DNA from 2 places in the Alteromonas sp. ABH2_165 genome. Region 2 is predicted to be linked to the other one. Evidence: predicted binding sites of a transcription regulator. Region 2 holds the regulator's gene; the other holds the start of a gene.

Region 1 (5,195 bases), on a different contig from region 2:
TCTCAGACGGCATCAGCGCAGACAGGGTAGAGTTACGCAGACCGTGCTCCATCATTTCTGCACGCAGGCCTTCCCAATCCATATGCAACGGTTCGTTACAAATGGCGTCGAGATCCTTCTTGTAGGTATCGATAGGCAGAATACCTTTTGCGTACGTGGTTTCGTTAAATTTCGGACACGCACCTTTCTCTTTTGCCAGATTCACAGAGGCTTTGAGCAGGTGATACTGCATGGCTTCGAATGTGCGGTGAATCAACGGATTTGCACTGAAGTCAGAGTACTTAACGCCATTTTTCGCCAGATAGTAAGCAAAATTAATTACGCCTATACCCAGCGTACGACGATTCATTGTTGCGTGATATGCCGCCGGAACAGGATAGTCCTGGTAATCCAGCAAACTGTCGAGGGCACGTACGGCAAGGTCAGACAGTTCTTCAAATTCATCTACCGATTTAATTGCACCTAAGTTAAACGCAGACAGCGTACACAGGGCAATTTCACCGTTTTCATCGTTCACGTGTTCCAGTGGCTTGGTCGGCAGGGCGATTTCAAGACACAGGTTACTTTGACGCACTGGAGCAACAGCCGGATCAAATGGGCTATGCGTATTACAATGGTCAACGTTTTGCAGGTAAATACGACCCGTAGAAGCACGTTCTTGCATGAACAGGCTAAACAGTTCCATGGCTTTAATTTGCTTCTTGCGGATGGAGTCGTCCTGTTCGTATTTAACGTACAGTTCTTCGAATTTGTTCTGATCAGCGAAGAAAGCATCATAAAGGCCCGGCACGTCAGACGGGCTGAACAAAGTAATGTAGCCATCTTTCATCATGCGCTGATACATCAGCTTGTTGAACTGAACACCATAGTCGAGGTGTCGTACACGGTTTTCTTCGACACCACGGTTATTTTTAAGTACCAGCAGAGATTCTACTTCCATGTGCCAGAGTGGGTAGAACAGGGTAGCTGCGCCACCACGAACACCACCCTGAGAGCAGCTTTTCACTGCCGTTTGGAAATACTTGTAGAATGGAATACAACCAGTATGGAATGCTTCACCACCGCGAATTGGGCTTCCCAATGCGCGGATACGACCCGCGTTCACACCAATACCGGCACGTTGGCTTACGTATTTTACAATAGCACTGGCTGTGGCATTGATAGAATCCAGGCTATCACCGGTTTCAATCAGTACGCATGAGCTGAACTGGCGGGTAGGCGTACGCACACCAGACATAATAGGTGTTGGCAGAGAAATCTTAAATGTTGATGTTGCATCGTAGAAACGACGGACATAATCAAGACGCGTCTCTTTCGGGTATTCAGCGAACAGGCATGCCGCAACCAGTACGTAAAGGAACTGGGCACTTTCGTAAATGTCACCGGTCACACGGTTCTGTACCAGGTATTTGCCTTCCAGTTGCTTAACCGCCGCATAGCTGAAGGTCATATCGCGCCAGTGGTCGATGAAATCGTCCATCGCTTCGAATTCGGCCTGGGTGTAGTCAGACAGCAGGTGCTCGTCGTACTTACCTTGCTCAACCATTTTCTTCACATGGTCGAAAAGTTTTGGCGGCTCAAACTGGCCGTATGCTTTTTTACGTAAGTGGAAAATAGCGAGTCGCGCAGCAAGATATTGGTAATCAGGTGCATCAGTAGAGATAAGATCTGCCGCTGATTTGATCAGGGTTTCGTGGATCTCGCCGGTTTTAATACCGTCGTAAAACTGGATCTGGGCTTTGAGTTCTACCTGGGAAACAGAAACATTGTTGAGTCCTTCTGCTGCCCACGTAATGACTTTGTGGATCTTATCTAACTCAATAGCTTCTTTTTCGCCATTGCGTTTAGTGACATACAAGTTATTGTTCATTTGTACTGGCCGTTAGTTTGTTAGCGCATGAATGACGGGATGAATACCCATTTTCACTGTAATTATTTGACGTAATTTGGCTCTGAAAGCCTGATCCAGCAGAGATCCCTACTGCCTGGCGGGATCCTGTGTTTTGTTGCTCACTTTTCGTTATAAAACACCCGTCGGACAAGACACAAGATAGTGAGGTTTACGCGTTAATGCAACCCAATATCTGGTGGTAAATCCAGCGATCAAACTATGCAATAAAAATGGTTAGTGAAGACTAACCAAGTACAGGCAATCAAATGGCAAATCAGCCAAATGCAACCGTTTTTTACTTTTTTGATCTGCAATTAAAAAATTTTAACTGCTACTATTATGACTGCTCACAAATACGACATGTAGCGCAGATTATGTTCATCAGCACTACATGTTGTGTTTTCTAGTCAGCTTTTTGCGTATGAACGATGTAGTTAACGTCGACGTTTTTATCTGAAAGATAAAATTGACGGCTTAAGGGATCCATATGCAAGCCTGTGGTGTTTCGTGGTAGCAGATCTACCTTATCGGTCATCGCCATTAATTCTGAAGGCTTAATAAAGCGGGCGTGCTGATGTGTGCCTTTCGGTACCAGATTTAAAATGTATTCTGCACCCACGATACCCATTAACCAAGATTTGACGTTACGGTTTAATGTGGACAGAAAAACATGGCCTCCTGGTTTAACCAGGCGCGCACACGCTGCAACAATAGAGACGGGGTCCGGTACGTGTTCAAGCATTTCCATACAAGTCACTACATCAAATTCACCTTGATGCTGGGCGGCGAACTCTTCTGCACTGATACATTGATAATCCACACACACACCAGATTCGAGACCGTGAAGTTTCGCCACTTCAAGAGACGCCTGAGCCAAATCAATACCAGAGACTTCGGCACCTAGTTTTGCCATGGATTCTGCAAGAATACCTCCACCGCAGCCCACATCGACCACCTTTTTACCAAACAGGCCGTCACAATGTTGCTGAACGAAGTCCAAACGTAAAGGGTTAATTAGATGCAGTGGTTTGAACTCACTCTCTGTGTCCCACCAGCGCGAGGCCAGTTCACTGAATTTGGCAATTTCTTGCTCGTCGACGTTGCTCATGAAAACGCTCTATACCGTTATTAAAGAATATAAAAGAAAGAAAACAATCAGCGTAATAGGTTACATCAACCGTTAGTGAAAAGGCATGTTTTGTCAGTGAAACATCGTTAACTGAACGAAAAGTAGACGCTCAGGCACTACTGTCCTGATTGCACTGATTAAGCGCTACATAAATCTGTCATCCAGTGATACACTCAATGATTACCTGAGGAGGTTATGAGCGGGTCAACCGGCTCCTCAAGATAAACCCATAATAAGAAAGCGCTGTTCTTAGCTGCATTTATTACCAGGTTTCAACACTTGGTGGTGCGTGATATTGGATACGCTTGAACTTGAATCAAGGGACATAGCAGTTTATGACTGATAACGCTAAAGAAATTCTGCCCATAAATATTGAGGAAGAGCTGAAGAACTCTTATCTCGATTATGCGATGAGCGTTATTGTTGGGCGTGCATTGCCTGACGTAAGAGACGGCCTCAAGCCGGTTCACCGTCGTGTACTCTTCGCGATGAACGAACTCAAAAACGACTTCAATAAACCATACAAAAAATCGGCCCGTGTGGTCGGTGATGTCATCGGTAAATATCACCCTCACGGTGACAGTGCGGTATACGACACCATTGTACGTATGGCACAGCCATTCTCGCTGCGTTACATGCTCGTCGACGGGCAAGGGAACTTCGGTTCGGTAGACGGCGACTCAGCCGCTGCAATGCGGTATACCGAAGTGCGCATGGCCAAGATCGCCCACGAATTGCTGGCGGATCTGGATAAAGAAACTGTTGATTTTGTACCTAACTATGATGGTACAGAACAAATTCCTGATGTACTGCCAACAAAGGTACCTAACCTGCTGGTTAACGGTTCTTCTGGTATTGCGGTTGGTATGGCGACTAACATTCCGCCACACAACCTGACTGAAGTTATCAACGGCTGTATTGCATTAATTGAAAATCCGTCGGTAACAATCGAAGATCTGATGCAATTCATCCCTGGACCAGATTTCCCAACCGCGGCAATGATCAGTGGCCGTAAGGGCATTGATGACGCTTACCGCACCGGTCGCGGCAAAATCTATCTGCGTGCTAAAGCGGAAATCGAAACGGACAGTAGTGGCAAAGAAACGATTATTGTCAACGAAATTCCGTATCAGGTTAACAAAGCCCGTCTGATTGAAAAAATTGCCGAGCTGGTTAAAGAAAAACGCATTGAAGGTATTTCAGCACTGCGCGACGAGTCTGATAAAGACGGTATGCGTATTGTTGTGGAAGTGAAACGCAACGAATCTGCAGAAGTACTCCTTAACCACCTTTATGCTAATACCCAATTGCAAACGGTATTCGGTATAAACATGGTGGCGCTGGATAACGGCCAGCCTAAAGTTTTCAACCTCAAGGAAATGCTTGAGGCGTTTATCCTTCACCGTCGTGAAGTGGTAACTCGCCGTACCGTTTACGAGCTGCGTAAAGCCCGTGACCGTGCGCACATTCTTGAAGGTCTTGCCATTGCGCTGACCAACATCGATCCGATCATTGAGCTTATTAAAGCCTCGCCGAGTCCGTCTGAAGCCAAGAAAGCCTTGGTTGCACAGGGTTGGAACCTTGGCGATGTTGCAGACATGCTGGAACGTGCGGGTGATGATGCAGCGCGTCCTGACTGGTTAACACCAGAATTCGGTATCCGCGACGGCAAATACTTCCTCACCGAGCAACAAGCCCAGGCCATTCTTGACCTGCGTCTGCACAAGCTGACAGGTCTGGAACACGAGAAAATTCTCGACGAATACAAAGAACTCCTGGCGGTCATTGCTGAGCTTCTGCATATTCTGCGAAGCCCTGAGCGCCTGATGGAAGTGATTCGCGAAGAACTTGAAAAAATCCGTGATGAATTCGGTGATGAACGTCGTACAGAAATCACCGCAGCCAGTCACGACATCGATATTGAAGATCTCATCGAACAGGAAGACGTGGTAGTGACGCTTTCCCGTGAAGGTTATGTGAAATATCAAAAACTCAGTGAATACGAAGCGCAGCGCCGTGGTGGAAAAGGTAAGTCAGCGACCAAGATGAAAGATGAAGATTTCATCGAGCGTCTACTGGTAGCCAATACCCATGACCACATTCTATGTTTCTCTACCCGCGGCCGCCTGTACTGGTTGAAGGTATATCAATTGCCGTTCGCCAGCCGTAATGCTC
Region 2 (5,195 bases):
ATGCGACGGCTGAACGGCTGGTGGCAGACAAGGTTGCAAAAGTCGGTTTGCTTGGCACGGCTTTCACCATGGAGCAGGATTTTTACACGGGGCGCCTGCGGACTCATGGACTGGATGTTATCGTACCTGAAGAGGTCGATCGCCACATTGTGCATCGCGTTATTTATGAGGAATTGTGCCTTGGAAACATCTCAGCATCGTCGAAAGCAGAGTATTTACGTATTATCGATTTACTCCGCGCTAACGGCGCTGAAGCGGTCATACTCGGATGTACAGAAATCGGCTTGTTAGTCACGGATGCCGATACCGAAGTGCCACTTTTCGATACCACCGCCATTCACGCGCAAAAGGCAGTGGAATTTGCCTTACAAAATAACTGAGTTAACCGCTTATTCCACTTTCATATCAGTTAAATAAATAATTGCTAAAGCCCACCGGTTGTATGCCCCATGCCGATGTGAAACTTTCTTCACATCGGATCTTATGATTAATGCTAACAAAGCAGTATACATAGCGTCTAAAATGACTAAAATATGCCCCTCATTTTATAGCAGTCCAAAAATACGCAGAGTAAGGAGCCTTCATGTTACCTCGCGATATGACTATTGCGGATTACGATCCGGAACTGGCAGATGCCATGGCGAAAGAAGCTGAGCGTCAAGAGCACCACATCGAGCTCATCGCATCAGAGAACTATTGTAGCCCCCGAGTCATGGAAGCACAGGGTTCACAGCTGACTAATAAATATGCTGAAGGTTATCCTGGTAAGCGTTATTACGGTGGTTGTGAGCATGTAGACGTGGTTGAGCAATTAGCTATCGACCGTGCGAAGCAGCTGTTTGGTGCTGAATACGCAAACGTACAACCGCACGCAGGTTCACAGGCCAATGCGGCAGCGTTCATGGCGCTGATCAACGCTGGCGATACCGTATTAGGTATGAGCCTATCTGAAGGTGGTCACCTTACTCACGGTTCACACGTAAACTTCTCTGGTAAGACGTACAATGCAGTACAGTATGGTCTGAATCAGGAAACCGGCGAAATTGATTACGAGCAGGTTGAAGCTCTGGCGCTTGAGCACAAGCCTAAGCTGATCATCGGTGGTTTCTCTGCTTACTCTAAAGTGGTTGATTGGGCCCGTTTCCGCGAAATCGCAGACAAAGTGGGTGCGTACCTGTTAGTCGACATGGCACACGTTGCCGGTCTGATTGCAGCTGGCGTTTACCCAAGCCCACTGCCTCACGCACACGTGGTAACTACCACCACGCACAAAACACTGGCTGGCCCGCGCAGTGGTCTTATTCTGTCTGCCTGTGGCGACGAAGATATTTACAAAAAGCTAAACAGTTCAGTATTCCCGGGTAACCAGGGTGGTCCTCTGTGTCACGTTATCGCTGCAAAAGCAGTAGCATTCAAAGAAGCCCTGCAGCCTGAATTCAAAGCATACCAGCAGCAGGTTGTTAAGAACGCGAAAGCGATGGTTGAAGTGATGCTTGAGCGCGGTTTCGACATCGTTTCCGGCGGTACTGAAAACCACCTGTTCCTGCTTGACCTGATCAAGAAAGACATCACTGGTAAAGATGCCGACGCTGCCCTTGGCCGCGCGAACATCACAGTGAACAAAAACTCGGTGCCAAATGATCCGCGTTCTCCGTTCGTAACCAGCGGTCTGCGTATTGGTAGCCCGGCAATTACCCGTCGCGGTTTTAAAGAGCAGGAAGCAAAACAGGTAGCTACTTGGATTTGCGACATTCTTGACAACATGGGTGATGAAAGTGTTGTTGAGCGTGTTAAAGGCGAAGCCATCAAACTGTGTGAAGCATTCCCTGTTTACGGTTAATAGCCCCTCGCGTTAAACTAAGAACCGCCGGACAACCCTGTCCGGCGGTTTTGTTGTTTTAAGGACTCCCCATGTTTTGCCCGTTTTGTTCGGCTCAGGAAACCAAAGTTATCGATTCCCGTCTGGTGGCAGAAGGGCATCAGGTGCGCCGTCGCCGGGAATGCGTGATCTGTCACGAACGTTTTACTACGTTTGAGAGCGCAGAATTGGTGATGCCCCGTGTGATTAAACGTGACGGTTCGCGGGAACCGTTTAACGAAGACAAACTCCGTGCAGGCCTGCAGCGTGCACTGGAAAAACGTCCGGTGAGTACAGAGCGTATTGAGGAAGTGATTTTGTCACTGAAATCCGCCCTACGTGCTACTGGAGAGCGTGAAGTCTCTAGTGAATATCTGGGTAATCTGATTATGGATGCCCTTAAAGAACTGGATAAAGTGGCTTATGTACGCTTTGCCTCTGTCTACCGTTCGTTTGAAGATATTCGCGAGTTCGGTGAGGAAATTGCCCGCCTGGGAGACTAATCCGCTGTTATGACATGCTCATTATCTGCGTCAGTAAATGACGATTACACCTGGATGGCTAAGGCCATCAAACTGGCCCGAAAAGGCCGCTTCACCACCTCACCGAACCCTCGGGTTGGGTGTATCGTTCTCGATGCAAAAGGTGAGTTAGCCGGGCAGGGCTTTCACGTTCAGGCGGGGACGCCACACGCTGAAGTGCATGCGCTACGTGAAGCCGGTGAAAAGGCCCGTGGCGGCACCGCGTATGTCACTTTGGAGCCATGCAGCCATTTCGGTCGCACGCCTCCTTGTGCCAATGCCCTCATCGATGCCGGCGTGAGCCGGGTGGTGGTGGCGATGACCGACCCAAATCCGCAAGTGAGTGGTAATGGCATACGGCGCTTGCAGGATGCCGGCATCGACGTGGTTACCGACGTACTGGCCGCTGAGTCCGCTGCGCTCAATCCGGGATTCATTAAGCGCATGGTTACCGGTAAGCCAAGAGTGACCGTAAAAATGGGCATTAGCCTCGATGGTAAAATTGCCTTATCCAATGGTGTGAGTCAGTGGATCACTGGTTCTGAAGCCCGCCGCGATGTGCAATTACAGCGCGCGCAGAGTTGTGCAGTGCTTACCGGCTCTGGTACTGCGCTGGCTGATAACCCCAGCTTGCTGGTAAGAAAAGCCGAAGCCGATTTGTCCGACTATCCTGCATTGCCACTGCGCCAGCCTCTGCGCGTTGTCATTGATTCTCATAATGCTTTACCGAGCAATTTACAGTTGTTTACCGACGGTCATAAAACACTGCGCATTACTGGGCAGCCCATAGCGCCAGAGACTGACGTGCCGGCTCAGGCAATCTCAATGAAAGGCGATCACATCGATTTACATGAATTGATGATGAAATTGGGTGAGCGCCAGCTTAACGATGTTTGGGTGGAAGCTGGCCCTGGACTCGCAGGTGCACTGTTAGCTGCCGGAGAGGTCGATCAGCTCGTGGTATATCAGGCCCCTAAAGTACTCGGCGATAAGGCGAAAAGTATGCTTACCTTGCAGGATTTCACTGCGCTGGATCAGACACCATCACTTTCTTTGACCGAAGTCAGGCAAATTGGCCCGGATATCCGCCTGACCTACGATATAATTAGTTAAATTCAGCCAGGAGGCTAACCGATATGTTTACCGGTATTATCCAGGCTCTGGGAACCATTCGTTCACTGGACCACCGTGGTGAGGACATCAAACTCACCGTTTCGTCTGAGAAGCTCGACATGTCGGATGTGGCGTTAGGCGATAGCATTGCCACAAACGGCGTTTGCTTAACGGTTACCGAGTTTGGTCAAGACTACTACTGCGCCGATGTTTCAGCCGAAACCATTAAGTACACGGGCTTCGCCAATTATAAGCCAGGTAGCACCGTAAACCTTGAGAAGGCCATGCGTCCTACCGATCGTTTCGGTGGTCATATTGTTTCCGGTCACGTAGACGGTGTAGGCGAAGTAAAACGTATTGTTAAGCACGCCACCTATATTGAAATTTGGGTTGCTGCCCCCACTGATCTGGCTAAGTACATCGCCCACAAAGGCAGTATTACTGTCGACGGTGTGAGCCTCACAGTCAATGAGGTAGACGGCAACGAATTTATGCTGTGGATTATTCCCCATACGCTTCAAGAAACGGTGATTGGCACTTATAAAGCCGGTAGCCGGATCAACCTGGAAGTCGACGTGGTAGCACGCTACCTGGAGCGGTTGATGATGGGCGAGAAAGCGGCAGAGAAATCGAGTAAAAAAGACATCAGTATGGCGTTTCTTGCCGAAAATGGCTTTTTGAGAAAATAACCCTACACAAGTGAAATTATGGCACTCAACACATCAGCAGAAATAATTGAAGATATCCGTCAGGGTAAAATGGTCATTCTGATGGATGACGAAGATCGTGAAAACGAAGGCGATATCATCATGGCGGCGGAGCATGTAACGCCAGAAGCGATTAACTTTATGGTAACCCACGCCCGTGGTTTGGTTTGTCTGCCTATGACCCAGGAACGTTGTGCACGTTTAAACCTGCCATTAATGGTCGATAAAAACGGCGCTCAATTCCACACCGCATTTACCGTATCGATTGAAGCTGCGCGTGGCGTAACCACCGGTATTTCTGCCGCTGATCGTGCCACAACTGTGCTTGCCGCTGTTGGCAAAGATGCCGTTGCTGCCGATGTGGTTCAACCTGGACATATTTTCCCTTTAATCGCGAAAGACGGTGGTGTGCTGAATCGCGCTGGGCACACCGAAGCCAGTGTTGACCTGGCTCGATTAGCAGGTTGCGAACCGGCTGCGGTGATTGTTGAAATTCTAAATGAAGACGGCACCATGGCCCGTCGTCCTGAATTAGAAAAGTTTGCCGAGAAGTACGATATTAAAATTGGCACCATTGCCGACTTGATTGAATACCGTAATCTTAACGAAACCACCATCGAAAAAGTCGCGCAGTGTCATTTGCCGACGGAGTACGGCGATTTCGAATTGCATACATTTAAAGATGTGATTGATAACCAAATCCATTTCGCATTGAAGAAAGGGGATATCAATCCAGAAGATCCCACGCTCGTTCGGGTACATCTGCACAATACATTGGGTGACTTGCTTGGCTCAACCCGCAATATTAGCCGCACGATGACGCTGCAGGATGCGATGAAGCGGATTGCCGATGAAGGTGGCGTCTTGGTGCTGCTAGGCAAAGAAGAAGATCTGGAAAGCCAGGTTAGACAGTTTGCCGCGGAAGACCGCGGTGAACAGCCAGAAGGCAAGACGTGGACAGGCTCGTCGCGCACCGTCGGTGTGGGAAGTCAGATC

What was found. The regulator NrdR, encoded in region 2, represses ribonucleotide reductase genes. The targets are predictions, from matches to a motif close to AAACACNANATNTNGTGTTT.
Region 1: a site for NrdR is predicted at 2,074-2,093, ahead of nrdA (class 1a ribonucleoside-diphosphate reductase subunit alpha). Genes of this name have one in related genera too.

What each region holds. Positions count from the first base shown of each region.
Region 1 covers NZ_JBSWWF010000009.1:152,043-157,237, reverse strand. Annotated here, with positions in the region: gene nrdA (class 1a ribonucleoside-diphosphate reductase subunit alpha) at 1-1,870, opposite strand, end outside; gene ubiG (bifunctional 2-polyprenyl-6-hydroxyphenol methylase/3-demethylubiquinol 3-O-methyltransferase UbiG) at 2,295-2,999, opposite strand; gene gyrA (DNA topoisomerase (ATP-hydrolyzing) subunit A) at 3,356-5,195, shown strand, end outside.
Region 2 covers NZ_JBSWWF010000008.1:259,893-265,087, forward strand. Annotated here, with positions in the region: gene ACXAFQ_RS16570 (aspartate/glutamate racemase family protein) at 1-380, shown strand, start outside; gene glyA (serine hydroxymethyltransferase) at 584-1,840, shown strand; gene nrdR (transcriptional regulator NrdR) at 1,912-2,361, shown strand; gene ribD (bifunctional diaminohydroxyphosphoribosylaminopyrimidine deaminase/5-amino-6-(5-phosphoribosylamino)uracil reductase RibD) at 2,371-3,492, shown strand; gene ACXAFQ_RS16590 (riboflavin synthase) at 3,516-4,181, shown strand; gene ribBA (bifunctional 3,4-dihydroxy-2-butanone-4-phosphate synthase/GTP cyclohydrolase II) at 4,200-5,195, shown strand, end outside.